Regions from separate parts of the Candidatus Thiodiazotropha sp. CDECU1 genome, predicted to be linked through region 2. Evidence: predicted binding sites of a transcription regulator. Region 2 holds the regulator's gene; each other region holds the start of a gene.

What was found. The regulator FliA, encoded in region 2, starts transcription of late flagellar genes. The targets are predictions, from matches to a motif close to GCTAAAGTTNNNNNNNNNNCNGCCGATA.
Region 1: the regulator FliA is predicted to act here: its motif matches at 2,934-2,961, upstream of R2K28_RS04570 (flagellin N-terminal helical domain-containing protein).
Region 3: the regulator FliA is predicted to act here: its motif matches at 3,018-3,045, upstream of R2K28_RS17960 (methyl-accepting chemotaxis protein).

Annotation. Positions count from the first base shown of each region.
Region 1 covers NZ_OY734020.1:992,263-997,147, reverse strand. Annotated here, with positions in the region: gene fliS (flagellar export chaperone FliS) at 1-163, opposite strand, end outside; gene fliD (flagellar filament capping protein FliD) at 209-1,564, opposite strand; gene R2K28_RS04575 (flagellar protein FlaG) at 1,602-1,982, opposite strand; gene R2K28_RS04570 (flagellin N-terminal helical domain-containing protein) at 2,050-2,820, opposite strand; gene flgL (flagellar hook-associated protein FlgL) at 3,419-4,324, opposite strand; gene flgK (flagellar hook-associated protein FlgK) at 4,329-4,885, opposite strand, start outside.
Region 2 covers NZ_OY734020.1:2,725,772-2,730,656, reverse strand. Annotated here, with positions in the region: gene flhF (flagellar biosynthesis protein FlhF) at 297-1,580, shown strand; gene R2K28_RS12435 (MinD/ParA family ATP-binding protein) at 1,567-2,448, shown strand; gene R2K28_RS12430 (RNA polymerase sigma factor FliA) at 2,451-3,197, shown strand; gene cheY (chemotaxis response regulator CheY) at 3,265-3,636, shown strand; gene R2K28_RS12420 (protein phosphatase CheZ) at 3,662-4,396, shown strand; gene R2K28_RS12415 (chemotaxis protein CheA) at 4,468-4,885, shown strand, end outside.
Region 3 covers NZ_OY734020.1:3,924,610-3,929,494, forward strand. Annotated here, with positions in the region: gene R2K28_RS17945 (ANTAR domain-containing response regulator) at 1-474, opposite strand, end outside; gene R2K28_RS17950 (PAS domain S-box protein) at 619-2,448, opposite strand; gene R2K28_RS17955 (hypothetical protein) at 2,616-2,951, shown strand; gene R2K28_RS17960 (methyl-accepting chemotaxis protein) at 3,225-4,885, shown strand, end outside.

The sequences.
Region 1 (4,885 bases), 1.7 Mb from region 2:
TGTGTCTGGCTTCGTGCTCCTTGCGCTGAATCGACCCGCGTGCATTGGAAATCCCATCCAAGGCCCCGGTCATGAGCATCTGGACCAATCTGAATGGGGTGGCATACATGGCTTCTGATGAAGCGGCTTGACGATAACTGTTTATTGCTGAGTTACTTACCATTATTAGACCTTCAAGCTGTCTGAATTAAGCCAATGCTGTATACACTCAGCTGTTCTGGATAGAAGCCAGCTGACTGGTGAGAAAGCTGCTGGTACTTTGCAGTATAGCAACCGTTTGATCCAAGGCTGCGAATTGATTGATGAGTTTTTTCTCATAATCGTCCAGCCGCAACTCTGCCCGTTCGATCTGTGTCTGCACATTGTCCTTCTGATTGTTCAGACTTTCATCTTTGGAATCGATAACCCCACCCACATCCAGCAGCAGATCGGCGTAGTTAAAGAAACGGTTGGCAAAACCTGTGGTTTCATCGGTCAGGATCTGCGCCACACGATCGAAATCGTTGACCAATGCATCCGCTAGGTCGCTGCTGTCGAGGGACAGAACACCTTCTCTATCCCTGGTGATTCCGATCTCAAACAGGTAGGCATCGGCGGCATCCACTGTCGCGACCTGATTCAGGACATCGACAAAACCCTGTCTCATCCTGCGCAGGCTGCTGTCGCCCCCCAATGAACTCTCTTCCATGGCGTCGAACTCATCCATCACCGTGTTGTAGGCATCGACCAGTCCCTGGATCTTCTCCTCGATTTGGGTGTTGTCCCGGGTGATTCCGATCGAAGCACTGCCAGCTGCCACCAGTCCAATGGAAACCCCGGATATGGCGCTGGTCACCGTATTCGATGCACTATTGACGGTAAACCCGTCGATGGTGAGCAAGGCATCCTGGGCCGTCTCCACCTGTTCCGCCAGACCGTCGCCGCCGGCACCGATATAGAACAGCCTGGAGAGGCCGTTGGCATCGGTATTGTTGCCGTCATCCCCATCCACGAAGCTTACCGAAAAGCCATTCGCCGCACCGGTCTCCTGACTGGTGAGGATCAAGCGACTGCCACCAGCCTCATTCAGGATGGTGGCCGCAACACCTGGGTTGTCGGCAGCGCTGTTGATGGCATCACGCAGACCCGCCAGGGTGTTATTGCTGGCATCCACGGTCAGATTCATGGTCGACCCATCGACAGTGATCGACAAGGTACCTGTACCGACTGCTGTGTTACTGTCCGCATAAGCGGAAGAGGCCAGCTTATCCCCGCTCGCCAGGTGATCCACAACGATGTCATAACTCGACACCGCGGCGTTTTCATCGGCGCTGACGGTCACTACGGATTCGTCACTGGTGCTGGTGGAAAATGCCGCCAGACCGGTAGCGGTGGTCAGCTCTTCCACGCTGCTCTTGAAGGTGTCGATAGCGCTCTTGATCAGTCCATAGTCACTGATCTGCTGATCGATCTCCTGCTCACGGGAGCGCAATTGATTAAGCGGTCGAGACTCGATCTGCAACAGCTGATTGATAATGGTATTCCAATCGTTTCCTGAACCGATGCCTGAAAAGCCGATTGCCATGATAAGCTAAGCCTCACCAGTAGTATGAGTACGACGTTTAAACCTTGTCATCCAGCAAGACGCCCGGTAACAGCTCGTCCTGCATCTCCTCGATATGGGAAATAACATGCAAAACCTGTTCCGGAGGTATCTGCCTGACCAATTCACCGGTTTCGGAGTCGACCACCCGTATAACCTGGGTGCCGGTTTCCTGATCGATGCTGAACTCGAGATTCCGATTGACCATTTGCGTCAGGTTTTCGACATTCAGCGCCAGTTCTTTGCTGTCGATAACCAATGCTTGCTCAATTTCCGCTGCCGGTTTCTTTTCCCCCTCTACTGAGGGAGTCTGAACTTGCACAGCAGGAGTCGCAGCAGTCTTGGAGACCTCACGTTTGTAGCCATACTCATTGGCTAAATTGTTGATTACGTTTGACATGATCACACCCTATCCATTTGAGGGTTAATCATGGGGGCGGCTCACTGTGCCACCCCCACGGTCATGCTTAACTGAGCAGACCCAGTGCCAGCTGTGGCAGTGAGTTGGCCTGCGCCAAGGCGGCCACGCCAGCCTGCTGCACGACCTGAGCACTGGTCATTCTAGCGGTTTCACGAGCGAAGTCCGCATCCATGACCCGTCCGGCTGCCGCATATTGTGCCTCTTCGATGGAAGCGGCTACGCGAGAAGCCGATGACAGACGGCTCTGCAGACTACCGACGTTAGCCAGTTCGGCTGCCACGGCATTGAGGTCCGTGTCCACCGAGGCGATACTGGTGATGGCAGCGGTGTGAGCGGGTGATGCTGAGGAGACAGTGATGGTCTGACCGGCGTTGGCGCCGACCTGAATCGCACCACCGCCACCGAACACTGCTGTGCCGTTGAAGGTTGCGCGAGCCAATGCGTCCGTGATCTCAGTTGTCAGGGCGGCGAACTCAGTTGTCATATAACCCTGCTGGGCTGCGGTGTAGAGACCACTGGCGTGTTGCACGGCGAGTTCGCGCTGACGTTGCATCATGTCACTGACGGTCTGCAGGGTAGCGTCTGCCACACTCAGATAGGAGATGCCGTCTGCGATGTTACGCTGAGCGACGGTCATGCCCCGTGCCTGACCGGTTTGCAGCTGTGCGATAGCGAGGCCGGCGGCATCGTCTTTCGCCATGTTGATACGCAAGCCGGAGGAGAGACGCTGGACTGCGGTTTCAAGGTTGGATTGGGTGCGACCTAGGTTCTTCTGTGCCGCAAGGGAGAACACATTAGTGTTGACTGTGATTGCCATTTTTTAATTCCTCTATCGAACCGACGATGGCATCTGTCTAAGCGCTCTATCGTCGGTGATTTGCATTTAGCGGATATACCAACAAGTTTGGTATTTACCGCCTCCGATATTTGTAGCGGCCCACAAGGCGGGAACTTTAACCCGATTCCCCCTTCGCAGGGCCAGGCCCTAAACCCTACCGGATAAAATTAGTCATTGTTTATACTGATGTTTTTTTAGATCGCCGAGAAGACTTCAGGAGGAAACTAGATCCTATGCCTTAGCTTCCCGTGCGTTCCACTGCGGGCACGCCAATCGGCACGTGCGGTTATCCAGTCAAGATGGGACACCAGGCTACCGCCCAATAACAGGTGCTATGGATTCGATCCCAATGCCCTATCTGAATCAGGCCAGGGGTTCGATCTGCAGCCTCCCAGATTAGTACTCCGTCAACATGATAATGATGGATGCAGAGCCCACCCAAACGGCCAAGGCAAGGCGCAGTCCGCAGGGAATGGCGCACCCTTTCCAAGGAGTGCAACGCCGCCTTGGCCGTTTGGGTGGGCTCCCGGAGGGCGAGCCGATAAGCAGCCATCCGCGTTGTTGTGTTGACGGAGTACTAGAGATAGTTGAAGAGTGAAAGACCCTGCACCATGTTGAAGGTCTGTTGCGCCGCTTGCAAGGCCACCAGATCCTGTTCGAAACGACTGATCGCCTCTGCGATATCCAGGTCTTCGGTTTCGGAGAGTGCGCTCTCCATGGTGAAGATGAAGTCCTCGTTGATGTAGCGCTGTTCATCAATGGTGTTGAGACGTGCGCCGCCCCGCGCCCTGACCGTGACCATGTGTTCCTGAGCCAGCTGCAGATCCTCCATGAACACGCTGTTCGGGGCATCCGCCTCCATGCCGGCGATAATGCCATGCACGGTTTCGAAGATATTGCGTCTCCCGCCCGCGGCGGTTTCAACATTCATGAACACATCGTAACCGTTTTCCCGATCCTGAACCTGCCGGGTGGCCGAGATCTGCAGGGTCCTGGTGCCCATGTCGCCGCTGTAGGCGAAGACACCGTCCGCGGGATTGTCGAATGGCAGGCTGTCGGCATCATAACCGGCGAAGATATATTCACCGTCACTGTCCCGGGTATTGGCCAATGCCATCAGCTCATCATTGAGCTGGCGCAACTCTTGGCCGATGGCCTGGCGAGCGGCAGGGGAATAGGTATCGCTCTGTCCCTGTATGGCCAACTCCATGATGCGTGGCAACAGGTTATCCACGCCCCTCAGCGTCGCTTCCTGCAGCTCGAGCCGGGACTGGGCCCGGTCGGCATTGTTCTGATACTGTTCAACCTGGGTAATGGAGGTCCGCAGGTCGAGCACATAGGCGGCACCGGGCGGATCATCCTTGGGGGTCAAAATGCGTTTGCCGGTGGAGATCTGCATCTGCGCCCTGCTGACCTCGGACTGGCGTTGCAGCATGCTATTGATACCACGGTCGAACAGCATGGATGTGGAAACGCGTGCCATACCATTACCTCCTGACTGCGCCTAATAGGGTGTCGAACAGGGTCCCGGCAACGGAGATCACCTGGGCTGATGCCTGATAGGCCTGCTGAAACTGAATCAGCTTGGCTGCCTCTTCATCCAGGTTGACACCCGAGATCTCCGCCATCGCCTCCTGCGAACGGACCAGCAGACTCTCCTGGGCCCCCAGGTTCAGTTCCGCGTGGCGGGTTTTCGATCCCACATCCGAGACCATCTGGATATAGGTGGCATCGAAGCTGGCCGTTCCACCCAGCAATAGGTTCTGGTTCTGCAGGCCGTCCAGGGAGAGGGCGTTGCGATTGTCACTGCTGCCATTGGTATTGTTGCTGATGGTGAAGCTGTCACCATCGGCGGGCACCCCGGCAATGGAGAAACTGATATCGCCATATAAGGCAAATTGGGCACTCGGCACGTTGGTACCGGCAATCGTCGACGTATTGAGATTATCGTAAACGATGAAATCGTCGAACGGGTCCACACCGGGTGTCGATCCGGGATAGTAGACCTCGAAGCCGCTGGTGGCTCCACCCTGGTCGTCGTACA
Region 2 (4,885 bases):
CTTGGCGGAGTAGTCCTGGGGAGTCAATTGACTGGCGTCTTAAACAGCCCTGACGGAGCTCCGACATGTTCGCATCGGATCTTCCAACCTATTGTATTAAAAGAAAATAAATAATTAATTCCGATCTATTCATGATTGGAACAGTTTTTGCAAACATAGTAATAAACCCTCAGTGGGAGTGAATGGCCTCTACGACAGCCGGCAAGGACCGGTGGCGTGGAAACAGAGCCGGAGAGTGGATTGGCAGGTTGAATGGCGCAAGCTCAATGCAGGGCAATCGCCGGGGAATGCGGACTATGAAGATAAGACGTTTTTTTGCCTCTGATATGCGGCAGGCCCTACGCCAGGTGCGTGAGGCGCTGGGTGCAGACGCAGTCATTCTCTCCAACAAGAACGTGCAGGGCGGGATTGAGTTGGTGGCCGCCGTGGACTACGACGAATCCGCATTCGACACAACTCAGCCAACAAGCATCGAATCTGATCCTCGAACATTGACCGATGACAGTGCCAGCCTCTCAAGCGCAGCCAGATCAGCTTACCTGAACAACACCGTTTCAGATCAGTCTGAAAAGCCCAAGCAAGACTACCGTGATTCCAAGCCGGCTCAGAGGCAGGAACAGCCTCGAGTCGAATGGAGTCAGGATCCGGTATTGAAGGAGATGCGGCGTGAGATGCAGGCACTGCGTCGTATGATGGAGAACGAACTCTCTGAGCTGACATGGCGTGATCTTGGACATCGTCGCCCCCAGACACAGGATTTAATCCGCCGCCTGATGGCATTGGGTCTGGATGCGGGTCACTGTAAGGAGTTGGCCTATCGTGTCGAGGACGCCGAGACACCCGAACAGGCATGGCGCCAGGCCCTGACCCAGCTCGGTGCTGAAATACCAGCCGTAAAGCAGGATCTCCTTGATGAGGGCGGCATCCTTGCCCTGGTGGGGCCGACCGGTGTCGGCAAAACCACCACCATTGCCAAGTTGGCCGCCCGATTCTGCCTGCGTCACGGTAACCGCCATCTCGCATTGATATCGGCCGACAGTTACCGGATTGGTGCCCAGGAGCAGTTACAAAACTATGGCCGCATCCTGGATGTGCCGGTTCGCAGCGTCACCACTCCGGAAGAGCTGAACAACGCCCTGCACGCCTTTGCGGATAAGCGTTTGGTCTTGATCGATACCGCCGGTATGGGGCAGAGAGATCTCCAGCTGACGGAACGCCTGGCACTATTGAGCAAAGGAAACCACCCCGTGAAATCACTGCTTACGCTCTCTGCAACCACCCAGCGGTCAGCCTTGAGTCATGCCATTCGAGCATTTGATATCGTCAGTCCGATTGGTGTTGTCTTGACCAAGATGGACGAGGCAGCTTCCCTCGGGGGCGTGCTTTCAGCTGTTCTCGAAGCAAAACTGCCGTTGGCCTTCGTTACCGATGGTCAGCGGGTACCGGAGGATATACACAACGCCTATGCGGATAGGTTGATGAAGCATGCAGTGGAGCTATCCGAACTTATGGGTGGCAGTCCAGATGAGGAGTATCTGGCGATGGCTTTCGGGGGAATGAATGAACATGCACATGTCTGAACAGATCGAAGATCAGGCAACAGGGTTGCGCAGGATGATTAACCCGGAACCGGTGAGGGTGATTGCTGTCACCGGTGGTAAGGGTGGTGTGGGCAAGACCAGTATTTCTGCCAATCTGGGGGTCGCCTTCGCCGAACTCGGTCGCCGGGTAATGCTGCTCGACGCCGATTTGGGATTGGCAAATCTGGACGTACTCCTCGGTTTGCACGCAGAGCGTAATCTGTCCCATGTGATGCAGGGTGAATGCTCACTGGAGGATGTTTTGGTCACCGGGCCCAAGGGAATGAGGGTTGTCCCTGGTGCTTCCGGAATCCAGCACATGGCTGAGATGACCCCTGCCGAAAATGCCGGTTTAATCCAAGCCTTCAGCGAAGTTGCCAACGATGTGGACGTTTTGCTGATCGACACGGCTGCCGGCATTTCCGATCTGGTGATCAGTTTCAGTCGTGCAGCGCAGGAACAGATTGTTGTGGTATGTGATGAACCCGCCTCCATCACGGACGCTTATGCCATTATCAAGCTGCTCAACCGTGAGCACGGAATTAGTCGTTTCCGAATCTTGGCTAATATGGTAAAGAGTGTGCAAGAGGGGCGTGATCTTTACAATAAAATGTGCCGGGTAACCGATCAATACCTGGACGTTATGCTGAACTACATGGGCAGCATTCCTTATGACGAACAACTCCGCAAAGCGGTGCGAAGCCAAAAACCGGTTGTAGAGGCCTATCCACGTTCACGAGTAGCACAGGCATTCAAGAATTTGGCCAAAAAGGCCGATAACTGGCCTGTACCCTCGGGTGTCAGTGGCGATTTACAGTTTTTCGTCGAACGATTGATCCAATTTTCTAGCCAATACGGGGAGGTATGACGGTGAGCGGCTTAGCGACATACACCGCCATGCAGCAACAACAGAACTATGATGATCTGGTGGATCAACATGCCGGACTGGTGAAAAGGATCGCTTATCACCTGATGAACCGGTTGCCACCGAATGTTCAGGCGGATGATCTGATTCAAGCGGGGATGTTGGGCCTGCTCGAGGCGAGCAGAAACTACGACCCCACACAGGGTGCCAGTTTTGAGACCTATGCGGGTATCCGCATACGCGGTGCAATGCTGGATGAAATTCGACGCAGTGACTGGACACCGCGCTCTGTTCATCGCAAGGCGCGCATGGTTGCTGAAGCGATGCGGGAAATCGAGAACCACGAGGGCAGAGATGCGCGTGATGTAGAGGTGGCCGATGCCTTGGATATGAGCCTTGAGGAGTACCATCAAATCCTCAGGGATTCAACGGGTTGTCGAATTTTCAGTCTGGATGAGTTGACCGCAGTGAGTGATGGCTTCCCGGTTGCCAGGGAAGGATCTGCAGATACACCATTCGATGGATTGCAGAAAGACGCCTTCAAGAAGGCATTGGCGGATGCGATTGCTGGCTTGCCCGATCGTGAGCGGCTGGTTATTGCCATGTATTACGATGATGAGATGAATCTTCGTGAAATCGGGCATGTACTGGGTGTGAGTGAGTCTAGGGTTTGTCAAATACACAGTCAGGCGACACTGCGTTTGCGGTCACGACTGACAGATTGGCTTTCATTGGTACACGACGAAGAGTAATGGTTGGCCTGTGATTCGTTGACGGGACGTCAGCACTAACAGGATGGAGGTAGCATTGGACAAGAATATGAAGATCCTCATTGTGGACGACTTTTCCACCATGCGGCGTATTATCAAGAATCTATTGCGTGATCTTGGGTTTAACAACACCCAGGAGGCGGATGATGGTCTCACGGCACTACCCATGCTACAGAGTGGGAATTTCGATTTTCTTGTCTCAGACTGGAACATGCCGGGAATGACAGGTATCGATCTGCTGAAAGCGGTCAGGGCGGATGATAAGTTGGCCGCATTGCCGGTATTGATGGTAACAGCGGAATCTAAACGCGAACAGATCATCGAGGCGGCACAAGCAGGTGTAAACGGCTATGTCGTTAAACCTTTCACTGCCACGACCTTGGAAGAAAAGATCAACAAGATCTTCGAACGCGTGGGTTAAATTGAGGCTGTGTCTGGAGTAAAAAATGGGACAACAAGACAACCAACAACGATTAGAGATTGCAAAGTCCCTCGTTATCAGCTTGGAAGCCGGTGATGATGCGGAATCCGAGCGATTGATAGGTAATCTGACACAAGCAAAGAAAAACGACGACCTGTTCCAAGAGGTGGGTCGCCTGACCCGTGAACTGCATGAAGCCATCAACGGTTTTCTCCTTGATGCCCGAATCTCCGATATGACCAATGTGGAGATTCCGGATGCCAAGGAGCGGCTCACCTATGTCATTACCATGACCGAGCAATCCGCGAATCGGACGCTCACTGCTGTCGAGCATAGTATTCCTCTGATCGAGAAGATTGAACAGGGATCTGCTGAACTTGCTGAGCAGTGGGAGAACCTACGTTCCCAATTACTCAACAAAGAGGATTTCAAGGAGCTGAGCAGTTCACTTTCAAGTTTCCTAAAGAGTACGCAGAGTGATGCCGGTGAATTGCACAAAAACCTGTCTGAAGTGCTAATGGCTCAGGATTTTCAGGATCTTACCGGCCAAATTATTCGCAAGGTCATCACCCTTGTTCATGATGTGGAGGAGAAACTGGTCATGCTGGTGCGTATCACCGGTAGCAAGCTGGAAGATCCCGAACAGAATAAAGACCAAGCTGAAGTGCTTGCGGGACCGGCTATTCCAGGTCTGGATCAGGGCGAACAAGTGACAAACCAGGACGATGTGGACGATCTGCTCTCCAGCCTGGGGTTTTAGTTATTCAGGTTAGGACCGATATAGATTTCAACAACATTCGGTAAAGTTCGGTGATCCACCGGGAGCATTAGATGAGCATCGATGTCAACGACGAAATCCTTCAGGATTTTTTGGTCGAGGCTGGAGAGATACTAGAGCTGTTGAGTGAACAGCTTGTGGACCTGGAGCAGCAACCTGATGATTTCGATCTGCTAAATGCCGTATTTCGCGGTTTTCACACGATTAAGGGCGGTGCGGGATTCCTATCCATAGATCCCTTGGTGGAAGTCTGCCATCGGGCCGAGGATGTCTTCAATATACTGCGCCAGGGACAGCGTAGTGTGGGTCCGGATCTCATGGATTCTGTACTTGAGGTGCTGGATATTGTGAATGCCATGTTCGAGCAGGTACGCGAAGGTATTATGCCGGAACATGCGGATCCGGAACTGATCGAGCGACTGAATAAATTTGCCGTGCCGGAAGGAGAAGAGGAAGAGGAAGAGGAAGAAG
Region 3 (4,885 bases), 1.2 Mb from region 2:
GTGCTCACGCTCGATAAGAATGCCAACCGCAGTATTGACGGTGCGATCGCCATTCAGCGCCTGAGTCAGCTGTCCCTCGCGCTGGAGTAACAGGCGATTCTCTGCGCTTCGTTGTAGCGCAGTTTTCACCCCCGCCAGCAATTGCGGGGGATCAACAGGCTTGATCAGATAGCCCAGCGCGCCGCTATCCACCGCCTCTTCGATAGCGTCATCCTCGCCGTAGGCGGTCAAAAAAATGAATGGAATCTGGGTGTTATGGCGTAACCAATGAGCTACTTCAATGCCATCCATGCCCGGCATACGCATATCGAGAACCACCAGGTCAGGAGGCATTTGTTGACAAAGATCGATGGCTTCTTTGCCGCTAGTGGTGGTTTTCACCTCATAGCCGGCAGCTTGCAGACTGGGACTCAGGGAGGCAAGCACCAGACGGTCATCATCAACCAGCATGATCATCGTAGCGTTAGAATTCATATCTCACAAACTTCAGGATAGTCGTTTCTCTCTAACTAATATATATCAAAGTAAAAGACCTAATTACAATTGTGGTTTTCCCTGATGCCTGAGTCCAGAAGAGAGACCCGATTTAGGTAGTCTTTCGATGGCATGTTGCAAAAACTAAACAGCCAACCAGATCAGTGGCGCTTCGAGAGCTAGTTCAGTGACCACCCGCCCAGCCTCCTGGTGGATATCCAGATGAGCACCCTCAGCAGGTAGTAGGGTACGCAAAAGCTCCAGGCCTGTGCCCGTTGCCTTACCACTGGAAAAATCGAATCCGCTGGGCAGCTCGCCGGAATTGACCAGGCAGAGCCGAGCCTGTTGCCCATGCGCGCTCAGCGATACCTTGATATCGCCCCTGCTAGCTGATCTTTTACTGTGTTTCAACGCGTTGGCGATCAGTTCGTTGATCACAAGCGCCATTGGCACCGACTCCTCTCTGGCCAAATTGATGACCGTGGATCTGTCTGCCTGAAAGTCTATCTGAGCCACCTGCTCGTTCGGATAGACATTGATACAGGCCTGCACCAACTCGTCGATCTGCAGGCGTTCCGTCCCCGCTTGGCTGTACAGACCATAGACGGTGGCAATAGTACGGACCTGGGTTATAGCTTTTTCCAGGCAGCGGGATATGTCTGTGCAGGAGTAGGTCAGGTTGTGGAGCATCCCAACCACACCCTGTAGGTGGTTCTTGATGCGGTGATGTACCTCGCGGACCAACGCCTCACGCAAAACCTGTTCCTTGCTGAGACGCTGCTCAGTCAGCTCCTTCAGCGGGGTGATGTCGGTACTGATACCGACCAAGCCAACCACTTCACCCGCACTGTCGGTCAACGGCGTCTTAGTGGTGCTGAACCAGTGGAGCCGGCCGTCTGGATCGGGCACCCTCTGTTCATGGTCCGTCACCTGCCGGCCCTGACCAATGACGATCCTGTCAACGTCCATAAAGGTCTGCGCTACGTCCGGAGGAAAAAACGCAGTATTGGTCTTCCCTATCACACGATCTTCGGTCCTACCCATGAAATCCAGGAATGCGCGATTGACCATCTGGTAACGTAGCTCGCGGTCTTCAAAATAGACCGGAGAGGGAATCGTGTTCAGCAATGTCTCCAGCTCTCTGTTCTTATCCAGCAAGGCCTGCCTGGCTTTAAGGGTCTCAGTGATATCCCGCACCACACCAACCAAATAGGATTTGTCCTGGTAGTCGATAAGTCTGGCAGTGATTTCTACAGGAAATTGACTGCCATCTTTGTGTTTATGCCTGGCCTCGAAAATCAATTCTCCTGTTGGCTCGAAGCGCTGTATGAATTCCCGCCAAGTCTGCGAGCCAGACTCGACTGGGTCTGCTATGTCGGGTATCCGCAGACTGGACAGCTCGTCGTGCGAATAACCCAGGCTGCGGCAGGCTTCCAGGTTGAAATTGACTATATCTGCGGTTTCCGCGTCGACCACGAAAAGGGCATCCTTGGTTTGATCGAATAGGTTGCGAAACAAGTGCAGCTCTTCCTCGGCCTGTTTCCGTTGGGTGATGTCCAGTGCCGTGAAGATAGTGCCGGCTGACATGTCTGACTCGTCCAGCGGCACAGATCGCAGCAGCACATTCAGCGTGTGCCCATCGCGATGACACATGACTGTCTCAATCTCTCCCACGCCGGTTGCTTCAATCTGGGCATACTTTTCCCTGCCGACCCGCTCGTACTCTTCATCACTCGGATAGACGCAACGGCTGTTTCTTTGCAGCAGCTCTTCCTCCGCATAACCCAGCATGTCGAGAAAACGTTGATTGAGCCACTGGATTTCTCGGTTACGTACCAAGCCAATTCCCACCGGGCTGGCATTGAGCAAGGATGCCCTTTCGGTGAGTTTCTCATGCAGCAGCGCCTCGGCCTTCTTCATGCTGGTCGATATCCTGTTGTAGGGCGATCCAGTAAAGCGGCCGTCCATCGTCATCACGTATCCAGGCTGAGAGTATTAGAGTATGAGTATAAGAAGAATAACCGCTATCAACCATGTATATCAAGGCAGAAAACTTGAGCCTGGATATGCCTGAATCATCCATCTTTCCAGTCTCATTCTATGCAATCCCCTGGATTTCCGGCTGAATCCGCCCGCTTCCAATGCCTTCCCGTCCTTCCGGCTTAGTTCAGGCAACAGGCCGGCAAACTGCCACTGGGGGGCTGGGCACGGCTCGACTCCATCTACGGCGGACGCTGGGACCGCTGGCGGCCGATCCCGGTCAAACTGGCCATCAGCCAGTTCATGGAGAAGGATATGGAGGGCGTCAGCCACTGGTTCGACGTCACGCCAGGCAAGTGGATACAGGGCCTGTGGCCCGTTGGGAGCATGAACGCCGGGTCTACGTAGTGACCATTACGCCGGAGATGGAAGATGCGGTGCATGACCGCTGGCCAAGAATATTGAGCGGTAACCAAACACCGCCGCGAAGGAAATAATCCCGCCTTAAAAAAAACACATCGAGCGCTAGAGCGCGATACCGTTCACGTTAACGCCGGAACAGAGTTAAAGAACCTCGCAGACAGACCGATATCCCTACTCAAATAGAAAATCTGAAAGGAATTTCTGGCCCATAGTCACCAAATTCCTTTACACAGACAAAAACAAACAGCGCCTGTATGTGGCCCACTCGTGAAGCACGGGCACACGCATCAAAGAATATAAAGCAGCGCAGACACCCATGAAAAGCACTTTGATACCGGGAAACGACCATGCAAAAACTATTCAGCAGTTTGACCATTCGCACTCGATTGTGGATCGGCTTCGGCCTCATCCTCGCAGTGCTCACCATGAGTTCCGCAATTACACTGTTCAGCCTCAAGGGCGTCGGCGAGAAAATCGAAGACGTTGTACACGACAAGCAGCATACGCTTATCCTGGCTGAAGACCTGTCAAGCTATCTGGAACGTTCCGCAGCCTCCCTCGGTTTCCACCTGCTTACCAAAGAGTCCCACCATCTGGATGAGCACAAGCGGCACCTGAAGCAGGCCTCGAAACTGTTACAGGAACTCCAGGCAATGCCGGCCGTCATCGAGAGCAGCCAGGCATCACAACTTGTATCGAATATTCAGACCAAGCTTCAAACCTTCGAATCCAACGCCAATCACCTGCTCAGCGAATCGATAACTTTTGAAAAGAATTTCCCAGGCATCGCTTTTGCCAACGATCAGATCAACCCCCTGAGCCGTACCCATCTGCAACTGACTTCAGAGATGATCCTCTCCGAAATGGAAGAGGAACCTGACGACGAGCGCAGGCAATTGCTGTTCGAACTGACTGAACTGCGTTATGCCTGGAGCAACGTCATGAACGGTATACGCGGTTATCTCGCCTTCCGCAGTGACGCCAGCATCGACAACATGAAGCTCTACATTGAACGCATTGACAGCTTGCTGCTGGAGCTGAAAAAGAAGGAAGATTTGTTGACCCTGGAACAGTCAGACGCAGTGGAACAGTTCGGCGGAAGCTTTAGCCTGTTCAAACAGCGGGCGCAAAAGATGCAGGAGATCCACGGCGGTAAGAGCTGGCGCAGTGACGCCTGGCTGCTCAGCAGCGAATTCAATCCCGCGCTTGAAGAGTTACACAACGACCTGGCTGATCTGGTCAAGCATCAAGAGACAACCATCAAAGAGACCAGTCAGCAGTTAATGGATACAGCCGATTCAGTCGACAGGCTGGTATTGGGACTGCTCATCTTCGGTCTGCTGGCGGGACTGCTGATCAGCTGGCTGATTTCACGCGCCATCTGCAAACCCATCGTGTTCGCAGCGGACACCATGCAGGACATTGCACACGGTGAAGGCAATCTGATGATTGCTCTCGACAGTAAAGGCAAAAACGAACTCAGTGAACTTGCCGAGGGCTTTAACCAGTTTGTCAGTAAAATCCGTAACCTGATACAGCGTACCGCCCACTCCACCGAGTCGGTCATCAGTGCAGTGGCACAGACTTCGGACAACACCCGCCTGATCATTCAACGCGTGTTGGAGCAGGAGCAGGAGACCGACCAGGTGGCCACAGCCATGAACCAGATGGCTAGTAGTATCACCGAAGTAGCGCAAAACGCCGCCATCGCTGAGGAAGCAGCCGGCTCAGCTAATCAGGAGACCCTGAACGGTCGTCAGATGGTGCAGGAGAGCGCCGACGCCATCAATGAACTGGCAACAGAAGTGGAGCAGGCGGAGCGGACCATCCAGGAAGTGGAGCAACAGAGCGAACATATCGGCACGGTGATCGATGTAATCAAAAGCATAGCCGAGCAGACCAACCTGCTGGCGCTCAACGCCGCCATTGAGGCAGCTCGTGCTGGCGAACAAGGCCGCGGTTTTGCCGTGGTTGCTGACGAGGTGCGCAGCCTGGCCAACCGTACCCA